2 regions of the Paenibacillus sp. LX16 genome follow, and region 1 is predicted to be linked to the other one. Evidence: riboswitches for the same ligand, from Rfam matches in the RefSeq annotation. Region 1 holds a riboswitch; the other holds the start of a gene.
What was found. A riboswitch is a leader RNA that binds a small molecule or an ion and turns the genes downstream of it on or off. The one in region 1 is predicted to bind cyclic di-AMP.

Region 1 (7,530 bases):
TTATATATGAAGTTTGAGGTAAAACTGCCCGCCATCTTCGCTCGTATGGGTGCGACAGATGATTTTGTAATGGCAGGACAGTGGTTCCCGAAGCTCAGCGTCTACGAGACTGCAGGACAGCGTGGACGCGCCGAGGAGGGCTGGAACCTCCACCAGTATCATGGTAACTCCGAGTTTTATGCCGATTTTGGAATTTACAGCGTACGGATTCGGGTGCCTGAAACTCATATCGTAGCAGCGACCGGATTTCCCACCCGTGGTGCCGTCCGACAGAACGGCCAAAAAATATATCAATTTTATGCCGATGATGTACACGATTTTGCCTGGTCCGCTTCACCCAACTTTGTAACCGTAGAAGAACCCTTTTCTTCCGCTGAAGTCCCTGGTGTCAAAATTAAGCTCTACCTTGACCCGTCGCACAAGGAGCTCAAAGGACGCTATATGAGCGCCGCGAAGGCCGCCCTTTCGTACTACAGCAAATGGTACGGGCCTTATCCATATTCCACCCTATCCATCGTGGTTCCACCCAAATCAGGCAATGGAGCCGGCGGTATGGAGTATCCGACACTCATCACAGCCGCTGCTGCGGGTAATCTGAATCCTGGCTATAGTCTGGAACGGACATTAGTTCATGAGATTGGACATCAATATTTCTACGGAATGGTAGCCAATAATGAATTTGAGGAGCCGTGGCTGGATGAAGGCTTCACCTCCTATGCAGAGGAGCGGCTTATGGAACAAGAATATGGGCTTACCCCCAACTTGCCATTACAATCGGGACAGGTAGCCTCCCCACAGCCGCTAAACCGCGAGTCATGGAAGTACGGCTCAGCTGCTGAGTACGCGCAAAATGCCTACTCTCGAGGCAAGCTGGTACTACGGGGCATTGAACGTCAGGTGGGTATGAAAAAAATGGATCGCATTATGCGGACCTACGTCCAGACGTACCGATTCAAGCATCCGTCCTCACAGGATTTTCAACGTATCGTGGAGAGAGTCACCGGACGCTCATGGAGCCACTATTTTGAACAGTATGTATATGACGGCCAAATGGCGGACTTTTCAGTGGATCACATCACAAACCACAAGCTGGAGAATGGATATGAAGCAGTCGTGACGGTCAGCAAAAAAGGGGCGGATTATCCCAAGATCCCTGTCCAATTTACCTTCAAGGATGGGACAACGATATTCAAGGCTTGGGACGGCGCGGGCAAAAGCACAACTTTTCGGGTCAAAAGTACTTCTCCCGTTTCCTATGTAACCCTTGATCCTCTATATACCATTGCACTGGAGAATAAGCATATTAACAATAGCCTAAAGGCCGAATTGGACGAAAAACAACAAACCCGTTGGAGTATAAGTGTAACCAAGCTGTTGGAGACACTGCTTGGAAGTCTGTCATGGTGAGGTGTCTATAGATGCGGACTGTTATAAAAGAGGGCTGGGCGCTGGTGCGCATACGATTTTATATCGTTATCATTTTATTTCTGTATCGACTACTGTGGGGGGTGTTTCTCTATCGGCTGGTGCAGTCTGCCGTTATCCCGCTATTGCTCCGTTATCCTGATCAGGGTCAAAACGAGCTGGGACAGACCTTGTTTTGGATGGAGAGCCAGATTGCTCTGATGGACAGCCGGGAAGTACATGTGTATTTGTGGATACTACTAGGGGCGACTGTACTACGCATACTGATCACTCCCTTCATTAGAGCCGGAATATATCAAAGTCTGCATACCGATGCGACTGAACCGCAAAGCCTGTCCTTTTTCAAGGGTATGAAACGCCATGGCATGTCGTCGCTGTTGTATTACACCATTGAGTTGGGACTGCTGCTGCTTCCCGCCTTTTGGGTGGTACCGAGACTCTACCCTATTGTAGCAGGAGCGCTTCAATCTCCCTCTTATCTGCTGCATTTATTGCCCTATGTCATTGGATGGATGGCATACGGATGGTTCATTCGGCAGTGCATCCTGTATATGCAACTGGGTACTGTCGGTGGTCACACCATACTATCCTCCCTGCTCGCCTTCTTTCGCCAGCTCCTCCCAGCTGTCGGTATATCCCTTTTGCTCGGTGCTTGTGTGCTGCTGGTCTTCGGTCTATTTGGCACCGTGGCGATGATTTGGACTGGCATGCTGGCGCTCATTCTCCAGCAATCGTATCATTTTGTTACTAGTCTGGTCAGGCTGTGGCATATCAGTTCGCAGTACAGACTATGGCATACCGATATTTCCAGTAGAAGCTAAACCCTGCCTTTATGTTTTTTACTTCATTTCCGTCTGTCGAAAAACCCTGACTCATACCCGCGCAAACGACACATAACTGAATACTGTTAACAAGATCTGTTCCTGAGACATTAGGAGCAGATTTTTTTTGTAACTTTTTGCAATGAAACATTTGCCAAAGCCAGCCGTCTTTGTTACAATAATCGCAGTGAACTGATAGTAACAACTTTGTAATCTTTATTGTAACCTTTATCTCAAAAATAACGTTATTGTGAATACTGCTCTCCAAGGTGCACATCTTAAGTTAAGCCTAATTCCTGGCACCTAGGAAGCGGGGGAACCAGTTTGGGTGAATTGATCTCGCAACAGAGTGGTCATAGGGGAACCTTCTACCGAATCCTTAAGCTAACCTCGCAGGCATTGGAAGGGGTATATTTTTTTTGAAGAAGAAGCTAACGATCGCAGCTATGGGTCTTGCCATTGCCTTTACATCTTTTACATTCGGTGGCGGCAGTGCATATGCAGACTCCAAGATGGACCAGGTCATTCAAGATGCCAAAGGAACGAGCTACAGAAGCGGAGGCACTACACTCGAGGGATTCGATTGCTCCGGCTTCACAATGTACGTATTCAACAAACTGGGAATTAAACTTCCGCATCAATCCGGATCACAATTCAAAATGGGATCTTCTGTATCCCGCGATGAAATGAGACCTGGGGACCTGGTGTTCTTCAACACCACAGGAAGAGGCATTTCCCATGTAGGTATCTTCGTAGGTGAAGGGAAATTTGCCCACTCCTCGACTTCACGTGGTGTAGTAGTTAGCTCACTGAACGAAAATTATTACGCTAACCGCTATGTCGGTGCAAAAAGAATTATGAGCACAGACGCTTACCATTCTGTAGCTTCAGAAATTCCTGATGACGATAACGTAGAATAACTAACGCACAGCAAGCTAACCCTAGCCGCAATTTGATTCTGGCCGGAATCGAATTGCGGTTTTTTATGTCCACAACATCAGCAATTATTATCTTTACTGACGAACTGAGACCTCAAAAGGTTTCAATTTTAGCGAACATCGTCGGTTTTACCGTCACCGCTGGGGGAGCATATGAGCAGTAATTCCTTCTTATTGAATGTATACCCGACTTAGGTATGAAATAAACACGCTTGCCATTCCCCTGCAACTTGTCTACAATCTGTTGTTAATGATTGAAGTACCTGTGTAAAAGGAGGATGGAACACATGCCGGCCTCAATATCCAACTATCGGATCGTACCGATGGACGAGCATCAAGCGGCTGCAATCTGTGAGTGGCGCTATGATCCACCTTATAACATATACGGTTGGCTCCCCTGGGAACAAATGAAGGCGCTTGAAGTCGAATTTGGGAGTCCCACGCTTCGCCAAGAGCAATATGTTGCCGTACTGGATGAAGAGAATAAGCTGACGGGATTTGCTCAATATTTTCCTATGATCGGTGTGACCCGGCTAGGTCTTGGAATGCACCCTGACAGATGCGGACATGGCAAAGGATCAGATTTTGTCCGTGCCATTGCAGAGGAAGCTCAACGACGCAACCCGAAGAATGAAATTGATCTAGAGGTGCTCACTTGGAATGGGCGCGCTATCCGGGCCTACAAGGCGGCTGGATTTGAGCTTACAGATACCTATGAACGCCAGACTCCCGATGGCAAAAAACCGTTTTATTGTATGGTATATCGTCCCGACCACCCAACCCAGGTTCTATGATAAAAGCGCCTTCGGCATACAACCACGATGTTGTATAGCGAAGGCGCTTTTATCATCATACGACAGATCATTACAAGCTCAATGACTGCTGCGCATTTTTTCAAAGGCTTCATTATATTGTTGGGCTTCCTTAATATCCACGGCCATAATACCGCCGTCGTCCCAAGAGGTCAAACGCAGAGTCACGGTCTTGTAATCAATCGTAATAAATGGATGATGATTGAATGCTTCAGATATAGCAGCAACTTCATCCACGAATGCAATCCCTTTCATAAAACTGGAAAAATTATATTTTCGAACGATCCATCGTCCTTCCTCCAGTTCCCAGCCCTCCAGTTTCTCCAGATGTGCTTCAATCTCTTCTTGTGTAAAAGGCATGTTACGAACTCCTCCCCGTTTATACGGAAGCCTTTCGACCGCTTAAATACGGCCAAAACTACGATATATTGGTGTACATATTACCACGGCCCCGTTGATAAATCCATAAGACGGACCTCAAATCAAAGGGACTGACGTCAGCTCCTCGTCTCCAATGAGTACATAGATACGATGCTGCTCCGGCTCATAGATCACAACGCCACTCCCTACAGTGATTGTGGGCTCTGTACCCAGTGCATAAAATAAGTCTTCTGCCAAAGCTTCATTGACTTCCTGACGTCCCGCCGGGTCCAGCCTGTCCCAATCTTCTGCTTCCATCTCAAAAAATTCATAGCTATCTGGGATGCGCCCCACAGCCTCTGTCAAATCGTTCAAAATTTGTTCATACTCACGCCCATGCTTTACTCCCATGCCATTTCCTCCAATGGTTCCGCCATTTAATACATAATCACCTTATTATACCGGAAATTCGCACTTAACAAAAAAGAGAGTTTTGTCGATAAATACTATAATCCGTCTTGTAATGACGCGCTTGGGGCAAGGACGACCCCGGCGGCATGAAAGGATTCAAAATCTATTCTCATGGATGAGGTGTATCATGCAAATTTCAACCATTATCGGACTTGTGCTCGGGATTTTGTCACTGGTCGTCGGGATGATCTTAAAAGGCGCTCCGGTCGTCAATCTGGTCAATAATCCCGCTGCTTACATGATTATTTTCGTCGGAACGGCAGCGAGTATATTTATGGCCTTCCCGATGGCAGAAATCAAACGGATTCCGAAGCTGTTCAAGGTTATTTTCACTGAACAAAAACTGTTAGACCGCAAAGAGCTCATCGGTACGTTTACCGAGTGGGCATCCATTACCCGTCGTGAAGGTCTGCTCGCCTTGGAATCTAAGGTAGAGGAAATCGACGATCCCTTTATGCGTGGCGGCATGCGAATGATTATTGACGGCAATGATCAGGAATTCGTACGGGACGTTCTGATGGAGGATATCAATGCTACCGAGGATCGACATCGCTCTGGCGCACTGATCTTCTCCCAAGCCGGTATGTATGCTCCAACGCTCGGGGTACTCGGTGCGGTTGTAGGTCTGATTGCCGCTCTGGCTGACCTTAGTGACATGGAAAAGCTCTCTCATGCCATTGCAGCAGCCTTCATTGCGACGTTGCTCGGTATTTTTACAGGTTATGTCCTGTGGCATCCGATGTCCAACAAGCTGAAACGGTTATCCAAAAAAGAAGTAGAGCTTAAATTAATGATGGTCGAAGGTCTGCTTTCCATTCAATCGGGGATATCGACGATCGCCATCAGTCAGAAACTGACGATCTTCCTGACTCCGACCGAACGGGCTACGATGACCCAGAAGGATGGCGATTCCAGTGAGTAAAAAGAGACATGAACCGCATGAAGAGCATGCTGACGAAAGCTGGCTGTTGCCATATTCCGACTTAATGACCCTTCTGTTGGCTCTTTTCATTGTCTTATTCGGTATGAGCTCGCTCGACGCCAAAAAATTTGAAACTATGGCTCAATCCCTGAATGCAGCTTTTAGTGGCGGCACTGGCGTGCTGGATCACTCGGCCGCGAATCCGTCGTCACAATCCATGGATATGGGCAAAAATAAAGAACAAGTGTCACAACCCGTAAAATCGAAAGCTACTTCTACCTCTGAACTGCAAAAACAGCTTGCCCAGCGGGAAGAAGAAGATTTAAAAAAGCTTAAAAAACAGATGGATCAATATATTCAAAATAACGGCCTGACCCCCTTGCTGAATACCAAGCTAAACCAATCGCAACTAATGATCACCATTAGTGATAATGCCCTGTTTTCATCCGGGCAGGCCGAAGTAAAGCCGGAAGCAAGAAAGCTGGCCAAGTCCATTTCTAGTATGCTCCAGCAGTTCCCTGGCTATGATGTTATCGTATCAGGTCACACGGATAATGTACCGATCTCCAACAGCCAGTTCCCGTCCAACTTTGATTTGAGCGCCAAGCGCTCTCTGAATTTCTTGCGTATCTTGTTGCTCAATCCAGATCTCGATCCAACCAAGTTTGTATCCATCGGTTATGGCGAGTATCGTCCATTGGCAAGCAATCAAGATGGTCAAGGACGCGCCAAAAACCGTCGTGTTGAAATATCTGTTCTCCGCAAATATCAGAACGGAACACAGGTTATCAGTCCTACCTCAAGCTCGAATGAAGGTTGATTATGCATATGTTATATGAACAAAGGCACCGCCGCATTTTTATGCAGCTGGTGCCTCTTTGTTTAGTGCTTCCTGTACTTTGCCCTTTCAGATACGACGATCATACGCTGTAGGCTATACGAGCCCCTCTGGCATTAGCTAAGCGTATAATCGAGCATCTGACCAAGCTCCTGCTTCTCAGCCTCTGTCAGATCACGCCAGGCACCTTTCTGAAGGGACCCCAACCGAATATTCATGATTCGCAGCCTTTGCAGTTTTTTAACTTCATAACCGAAGGCAGCACACATACGCCGGATCTGACGATTTTTCCCTTCAGTCAGGATAATACGGAATACATACTCAGATACACGCGTCACCTCACAAGGTAGCGTCCGCTGACCGAGTATTTTCACCCCGCTGGACATGCCCTGCACAAAAGACGGTACGACAGGGCGATCCACCGTTACGATGTATTCTTTCTCATGCTTGCCTTCTGCCCGTAAAATCTTATTCACAATGTCTCCATCATTGGTAAGTAAAATGAGACCTTCCGAATCCTTATCCAGGCGTCCTATCGGGAATATCCGCTGCGGATGGCCCACAAAATCAACAACATTGCCTCTAATGTGGCTCTCCGTTGTACTTGTAATGCCCACCGGCTTGTTCAATGCAATATAGACGTGATCGGACTTATCGCGCAGTGGCTTGCCGTTCACACGAACATCATCGCCTTCTTCCGCTTGACTACCCAGCACAGCCACTTCGCCGTTAATCGTCACGCGGCCACTCTCTACCAGCTTGTCCGCCTCGCGGCGCGAGCAAAAACCGGTTTCGCTGATAAACTTGTTAATGCGCAACCTGTGTACCCTCCATTTCTACTAACACACTTCGCGTCCAGCCCGTTACTCCGGCTTGGCAATCGGAAGCTGCACCAGGGCTGTCGTTCCCTCTCCCTCTGTGCTTTCAATATCCAGTGTGCCTT
Region 2 (7,530 bases), 1.3 Mb from region 1:
CAGCCAACAATGCAATCATAGATACATATCGTCCGAAGAACATAACCATCCCCGTTGTCATGTTCCAGAATACGTTGTTATCCGAAAGACCTTCAAACCCCGAACCATTATTTGCGGCAGATGACGCATATTCATAGAGCACCTGAGTCAACCCATGATAGCCAGGGTTAGTGACCGCATCGTATCCCCAATGACTCATAAATGCAAGTGCAGTTGGGGCGAGAATGAGAAACGGATGTACCAAAATGGCAATCGCGATCAGCTTCATTTCCTTGCCTTCAATTTTCCTTCCCATAAATTCCGGAGTTCTCCCGACCATCAGTCCGCATATAAACACACCCAGAATCGCATACATCAGCATATTCATCAGCCCGACACCCTTGCCGCCAAAAATGACGTTTAGCATCATTTCTCCCAAAGCAGCCATACCACCCAGTGGGGTTAGTGTATCATGCATATTATTGACCGAACCTGTCGTTGCCGCTGTTGTGACCGCAGTGAATAAAGCCGATTGTCCAATGCCGAAACGAACCTCTTTCCCTTCCATGCTTCCCTGAGAAGCATCCACACCCAGTGTCTGGATTAACGGATTACCTGTCTTTTCAGACACGTACGTAATGGATAGAAAAATAAGAAACAATACCATCATGGAGCTAAAAATAATCCAGCCCTGCTTACGATTACGGGCAAACAATCCAAAGGTATACGGCAACGAAGCCGGCATTACCCACATTGCCAAAATTTCCAGCACGTTCGTCCAAGGACTTGGATTTTCAAAAGGATGCGCAGAGTTAGCTCCCGCATAACCGCCCCCGTTTGTCCCCAAATGCTTGATGGACTCCAGGGAAGCAATAGGTCCCATAGAAATCTGCTGCTGTGTTCCGCTCAGCGTCGTAAGATCCGCCGTAGGCTGTAGCGTCTGGGGTACCTTCAATCCAACCAGCACCAGCGTAAGCACAAAGGCCAGCGGCAGGAAAATTCTTATAATGGCTTTAATAAAATCTTGAAAGAAATTGCCCATTCCTTCACCGCGCCGCGTCAATCCTCTCATAAAAGCCGCTGCAACCGCAAAACCGGAAGCAGCCGAAGTGAACATCATCATCGTGACGAACGCCATCTGTGTCAGATACGTAAGCCCGCTTTCTCCACTATAATGTTGGAGATTCGTATTCGTCATAAAGCTGATTACCGTATTAAAAGCTAGTGATGCTTCCATATTACTGTTTCCTGCCGGATTACCGGGAAGCATTCCCTGTAAACGCAACAGCAAGTAGCTGATCGCCACAAGCACGACATTCGTAGCAATGAAACTCATAACATACGTAGTCCAACGCATGCTCTCCAGCTTCTTCAATCCTACTACTTTATAAATCAGCTTTTCTGTTCCGCCAAAAATCCGATCCGTCCGATTCGGTTCATTCGAGAATACATGATACATATATGTACCCATTGGCTTTACCAAGAGCAGCAATATAAGGATCACAATTCCAATTTGAAGCAGCTCCATCCTCTATTCCTCCTTCAAAATGCTCCTGCGTTTGGAACAACAGACCCGATTCAGACCATCTATGGAGTGCACACGTTTGCGAAAACCTGCTACCTATGATGCTTAATATTCAGATCTGTTGTTCCCGCCCGCTCTATCCCCTATAGCTGACTAGAACTTTTCAGGGTTCAGGAGTGCGTAGATTAAATACATAAACACAATAGCCGTAAGCCCAAGTATAACGATCATCCTCTTCGTCCTCCTTTAGAGGTCTGCGCATCACACCAGCGTACAAACAGCAATATCACTCCATAACTCACAGCCATGACGAGCAGCATGTATATATCCATCATGTTCATAACCTCCGTATCGGTCCTCAGATCGCCATTCTTATTTCATCATAAAATCATAAAACAACTATGTTATAAGTGCTTATCCGTTCAGTAGAAAACCCACCTCTCCGTTCAATGTGTAGATCACATGGTCCGCTCCCAATCCCCGATAAATTCCTTGTGGATTACAGCCGTGCGTAATAACATAGATCGATTCCGATGTTAGTGGCCGACATATTTGCAGGAAACGGCAAGTCAGATTCAAGCTGTTCTCGAACAAATACACACTACCAATTTCTTTTTTTGGAAAATTCCATTTTCCCGCTTGCATGGTATTGATGCGGACAATGTGCTCCACACCCATTTTTTTGAGCTGTCGTTCCTCCTGGGCGCTATTCGTGAGAACTGCAAACGCCAATTTTTTGAACATAAGCAATTTCACAAAACTTCTGCCCGCTTCATTCGGTGCAGTGACAATAATTAACCGACCTTCCATCAGTAGCTCCTCTCCCGGTATAAAAAGACAACAAAAAGAAGCCGAAGGAAAAAGGCTTTCCTCCGGCTTCTTACATATCCATGATAAAATAAACCATGGCTGCACACGGCGGTTTGTTGCCTCTCCCTGTACGCTTACGAGGTTAGCTGTCGGATTCGGACGTGAGAGTCGCCCTATTTCTGGTACTTGACCGGAAAATTCACCCCATGAGACACACGGCTTCCGAAGCCGTACAGTCTCGATTGGTTCCCCCGCTTTTGCAACTGCAAAATTCAGCGCTATAGACATTTCGTTGTTGCTTCATTCAAGTTAATTTGAAATTACGTCTTGAATCATACACCCGCGCATGGAAGACTGTAAAGCTCAACTGCGGGGTTATAAATCGGCCTTTAGAGCCTAGTATATTAATAATAGCGCTTACAATACAACTATGCTTCTCACAGCTCCTTCAATCTCTGTTTTTCATCCCTTTTCGAAAATGACAAGCATGTCAATATTGGCGTAGGGTAGAGCGTTTTTGGCCTTTTTTTGTAAAAAGAGAAGAAAATACGCTATATGTACCAGCTAAACACCGATTGAACCCGCTTTTATAAGAAGAAACACCTTAATTCGCTCCATTTGCGGTGCGATTTACTGTTTTGAACAAAATACGATTTTACAGCGGCTAAAGGCTTGATACAGCTTTTCCAAACTTGCAACCTCGCTTTTAATTGCTTACAATTTAATTGCTGAATATTGAATAAGGAGAGATACTATGACCGTTTATGAATATGATGCGCAAACCCTGCAAGGGAAACAAATTCCGTTATCCACATATGAAGGGAACGTTCTGCTTATCGTGAACACTGCCAGCAAATGTGGGTTAACCCCCCAATACAAAGCGCTACAAGAGCTATATGACCAGTACCATGAACAGGGGCTCGAAATTTTGGGATTTCCCAGCAACCAGTTTGCCAAACAAGAGCCAGGTTCTAGCGAGGAGATTTCCGAATTTTGCCAGATCAATTATGGTGTTACCTTTCCGATGTTCGCCAAAACAGATGTCAATGGAGATCAAGCGCACCCCTTATTTCGCTACCTTACCCAAACAGCTCCGGGGGTATTAGGATCCAAAGCGATCAAATGGAATTTTACTAAATTCTTAATTACACGAGAAGGTAACGTATTTAAGCGCTATGCACCGCAAACCACTCCAGATAAGCTGGCGGGAGATATAGAGAAGCTTTTGCAGCAAAACTGACATTCTTCTTAATCACAGTTATTAAACAACCTGTTGTCTACCGTTGCTTCTGTGGCTAAAGGATATAACGAAAAATGCTTAACAAAAAAAAAAGCATCCCTTCACGTAAAACGTGTCAGGATGCTTTTTTTAACTGGGTCTTGCATATAATGCGGTCGAGAGGACTCGAACCTCCACGGGCGTACGCCCACTACCCCCTCAAGATAGCGTGTCTGCCATTCCACCACGACCGCAAATCATAATGTAATGAGGCAACAGATTTATTATACTCTCTCATCAACTATTTGTAAACAAAAATATAATAATTATTTTGTGTGTTATTTTTTCTAACATATATAAGCGATAATAATATTTAATTTGACACAAAGGCTACTAAAATGTAAATATATATTACATATATTTCGAATTTTTTTGTTATCCCCAAGTGCAGAGTAAAATAATATAACATAATAATTCACTTCGAGGAGGCGAACCACCCTGCATAAAGGCAACCGCTTGCTGAACTATGCTTTATTGTTGGACCCTTCCCTACCTATTGGTGGCTTCACCCGTTTTAACGGACTAGAGAAACTATTCCGCAACAGACATTTGAACAGTCTACAAGACCTGGAACATTACATGTTGGATGATTTGTATCCTCAATTTACAACCGTTGATGGCATGGCTATCAAAAGTCTGTATGTCGCCATCCAGCAGAATGACGGTTGGCGGATCGCTCTCATTGATAAGATGCTGCATACCCAACGTCCCTCCTTGCAGCATGTGAAGGAGTTGCGTCTATCCGGTCAGCGTCTACTCAAGCTCGCTAAGGCTCTTTATCCTTGGCTTGAATTTGACCAGTTGGAATCCATACTCATTCAATACAATGCGATTGGCACACTCGCTACCGTTCACACCTGGATTAACCTCCTCCTCGGAAACGATGTAGAACAGACCGTTCACGGCTATCTTGGCGCAGCGGTGTCCTTCTGTGTGGAAGATGCCTTCAAACTACTCAATCCTCCTTATGAGGAAAAGAACCCTTTTATGGAGCGTATGACCAGCGAGCTGCTCTCTGCATGGAAGAAGCTTAACGAACCTGAGCCAACCGCATTTCAGCGTCGTCTTCTTCACAGACACTGGTCCAGCTCCTACATCACTCTACCTCTTTATATGAGCCATAATAGCCAATTGGATGAACCTAGACTGTTTTCCTCTCCTCAGGTCTATTCAAACGCCTTCCAGCATCCCCCTGATGCGTCGTTTCGCTAATGTGGCAGCAACACCAAAAACACTCTGTCCCTTTCCTCAGGTGGCAGAGTGTTTTTTATCCACATATAATCGAAATTCACACCATTAGCAGACTCTAGACGGATTATCAGAACCATCTAGCACTTAATTAAGTAATTAATTCAATAAAATGACGCATTTACGATTGTAAAAACACGTATAAAAGTGTATCATAGTTTTAGATGGTTAATTCTAACATGTTTACTGATGATTATTATAACACACCAATTATTCCGCAAGAATCCGTAAGGGGCGATTTCTCTTGAACAACAAAATGCCTGTCACCTCCTTCGGGTGGGCCATCAAACAACGGCTTGTCGAACTTCGACTGGATCAGAAAACATTTTGTGAGACACACAATATTCCACCTTCACGCTTGTCCAATCTGATTCACGGCACCCGCAAAGCACAAAGGTACAGAAAACAAGTTGCTGCAATTCTGAACATCGACGATAACGATTATAAGGAGGCACCGCCACTCTAAACCCAACAAGCATTCCAGTTACATATAGGTCATTCCATACCACCAAGAAACCAAATAAACCCGTAAAGCGAACTGAAGTGCACCCCTTAGAATAGACATTGGAATAAACCCCTGGTTTATCCGATGAAATCTAAGGGGTGCATTTTTTATGCCGGCGAAAAAGGGAACAAAGTTTAACGAGTATACGTTTGAAACCAAGGTAGAGGCCATACGACTCCATATTGAAGAAGGTTGGACGTATCGTAGACTCATGGAGAAGTTTGGGATCGCAGATCGACATCGATTAAAAGAATGGATGCGCAAATACAAGCAACTCGGTGAATTCGGGCTCATGGACCAGCGAGGACGGCGTAAGGAGTATATCGATCAGGATAGGTATGTACAGAAGCTGAGACGGGAAAATGATATGCTAAAAAAGTGTTTGGAAATCTGGATACAGGAGATGAAGCACACAAATATATAACCATTGAGAAAGCTGCGAAAGACTATCCTATTAGCAAACTGTGTACGCTTTTCAAAGTCTCCAGAAGTGGATATTACGCCTTCTTAAAGCGTAGAGGAGCAGATCGAGATCGGGACGCGAAAGCACTTGTGAAGAAAGTGTATGAGCAGTATAACGGGGTCTACGGCTATCGCCAAATTCAACTATTTTTGCAGCACGATCATGGAGTCTGGATGAACCATAAAAAGGTACTCCGGCTCATGCAGGTCTTGGGAATCCGCTCACAAATTCGCCGGAAACATCGCTGCAACTATGCTTCCTCTACGAAAGGTCGTGTGGCGAAAAATCTGCTAAAACAGGATTTCAAGGCGGACAAACCTAATCAAAAATGGGTCACAGATATCACGCAATATCGTGTGGGGGATTGCTGGCTATATCTGTCTGCGATTAAAGACTTGTTCAATAACGAAATTATCGCGTACCAGATGAGCCATAGAAATGATAACGAACTGGTTTTACAGACGTTTCGACAAGCCTTTAAACAGCAAAAAGACGTGACTGGCCTCATCGTTCACAGCGACCAGGGATTCCAGTACACGTCCCATGCGTACCATGACATGTTGCCAAAGGTTGGCGCCCGGATCAGCATGTCTCGCCGAGGCAATTGTTATGATAATGCCTCGATGGAGAGCTTCTTCTCGCATCTCAAAACGGAAGGGCTCTACCCATATGATATCCGAAATATGGACGGGGCACAAAGGAGAATAGAAGAATATATTCGATTTTACAACCAATGTCGACCACAACGAAAGTTAAATAAGCTGCCTCCGAAAGAGTATCGGAAGCAGCTTATAGCCTAGGGTCTTTTTTCAGTGTCTATAAAATGGGGTCTTGACCAGAACCTCTCCAGTTCGTTTACGGGTTTTCAACCCAGACGATCTTTAGCTAAAAAATTATTCCGGCTTTGTTTTATCCTTCTCACTTTTTTGCTTACGGTATTTCGCAAATTCAACATATTCTAAAATAAAATTCTGTTCTTCCGTCTCAAGATCTTCTGCCTGGCAATTGAGTGGCCCCATCACTCCAAAAAAATAAGCAGCCTTCTGCTCCTGAAGTACGCCTTCTCCTGGCTTAATCCCTTTCATTAACCAATCAAGCGATACATTAAAAAAGTCTGAAATCTGAATCAAATGGGCGGTACCCGGCGTTGTTTTACCTCTTCTCCAATCACCAAGATTCCCTGAACTGATTTTAAGTTTTTCACAAAATGCCTTCTTGGTCATTCCACGATCCTTAATCAAAGCTTCAATCCGCTGATAAATAGTTTGATCTCCCAAAATGTTTCCCCTCCGACACAGTAACTTTTTCTGAAATAATTTTCATTTTTCAGCCTTACTCATTAGTAATCCCCATCAAATCCTAAGCAACCATTACCCCATAGTAGAATTGCGCTGGTTTTTCTCTTTACGAAAGCGGGTAAATTCAATATACTCAAGTATAAAATTTCTTTCCGCCTCACTAAGCGGTTCCCCCTGGTAATTCAGTTGCCCTGAAGCGTCAAAAAAATAAGGGTCTTGCGACTCCTTTAGCACCTCACCCTGTACATCTCGACCCAGCATAATCCAATCCAGACTGGCATCAAAAAAAGAAGCGATTTCAATGAGTTTATTCGTGCCTGGCGTCGTTTTTCCTCTTTTCCAATCCCCGAAGTTCCCTGTACTAATGCCTAACTGCTGGCAGAACGCCTTTTTCGTCATTCCCCGTTCCTTGATGAGTTCCTC

Region 2: another riboswitch for cyclic di-AMP. It lies ahead of T3H97_RS06785 (hypothetical protein); the one in region 1 lies ahead of T3H97_RS00535 (C40 family peptidase).

The regions. Positions count from the first base shown of each region.
Region 1 is NZ_CP141152.1:130,668-138,197, reverse strand. It holds gene T3H97_RS00545 (M1 family metallopeptidase) at 1-1,407, shown strand, start outside; gene T3H97_RS00540 (hypothetical protein) at 1,419-2,246, shown strand; cyclic di-AMP (ydaO/yuaA leader) riboswitch at 2,523-2,660, shown strand; gene T3H97_RS00535 (C40 family peptidase) at 2,666-3,166, shown strand; gene T3H97_RS00530 (GNAT family N-acetyltransferase) at 3,472-3,978, shown strand; gene T3H97_RS00525 (4a-hydroxytetrahydrobiopterin dehydratase) at 4,057-4,356, opposite strand; gene T3H97_RS00520 (hypothetical protein) at 4,474-4,767, opposite strand; gene motA (flagellar motor stator protein MotA) at 4,955-5,749, shown strand; gene motB (flagellar motor protein MotB) at 5,742-6,569, shown strand; gene rluF (23S rRNA pseudouridine(2604) synthase RluF) at 6,704-7,405, opposite strand; gene T3H97_RS00500 (PAS domain S-box protein) at 7,451-7,530, opposite strand, start outside.
Region 2 is NZ_CP141152.1:1,461,251-1,468,780, reverse strand. It holds gene kdpA (potassium-transporting ATPase subunit KdpA) at 1-1,507, opposite strand, end outside; gene T3H97_RS26385 (potassium-transporting ATPase subunit F) at 1,658-1,735, opposite strand; gene T3H97_RS06785 (hypothetical protein) at 1,919-2,314, opposite strand; cyclic di-AMP (ydaO/yuaA leader) riboswitch at 2,430-2,602, opposite strand; gene T3H97_RS06780 (glutathione peroxidase) at 3,069-3,554, shown strand; tRNA gene T3H97_RS06775 (tRNA-Leu) at 3,705-3,787, opposite strand; gene T3H97_RS06770 (urease accessory protein UreF) at 4,050-4,805, shown strand; gene T3H97_RS06765 (Rha family transcriptional regulator) at 5,086-5,307, shown strand; gene T3H97_RS06760 (helix-turn-helix domain-containing protein) at 5,456-5,770, shown strand; gene T3H97_RS06755 (IS3 family transposase) at 5,725-6,609, shown strand; gene T3H97_RS06750 (helix-turn-helix domain-containing protein) at 6,703-7,086, opposite strand; gene T3H97_RS06745 (helix-turn-helix domain-containing protein) at 7,180-7,530, opposite strand, start outside.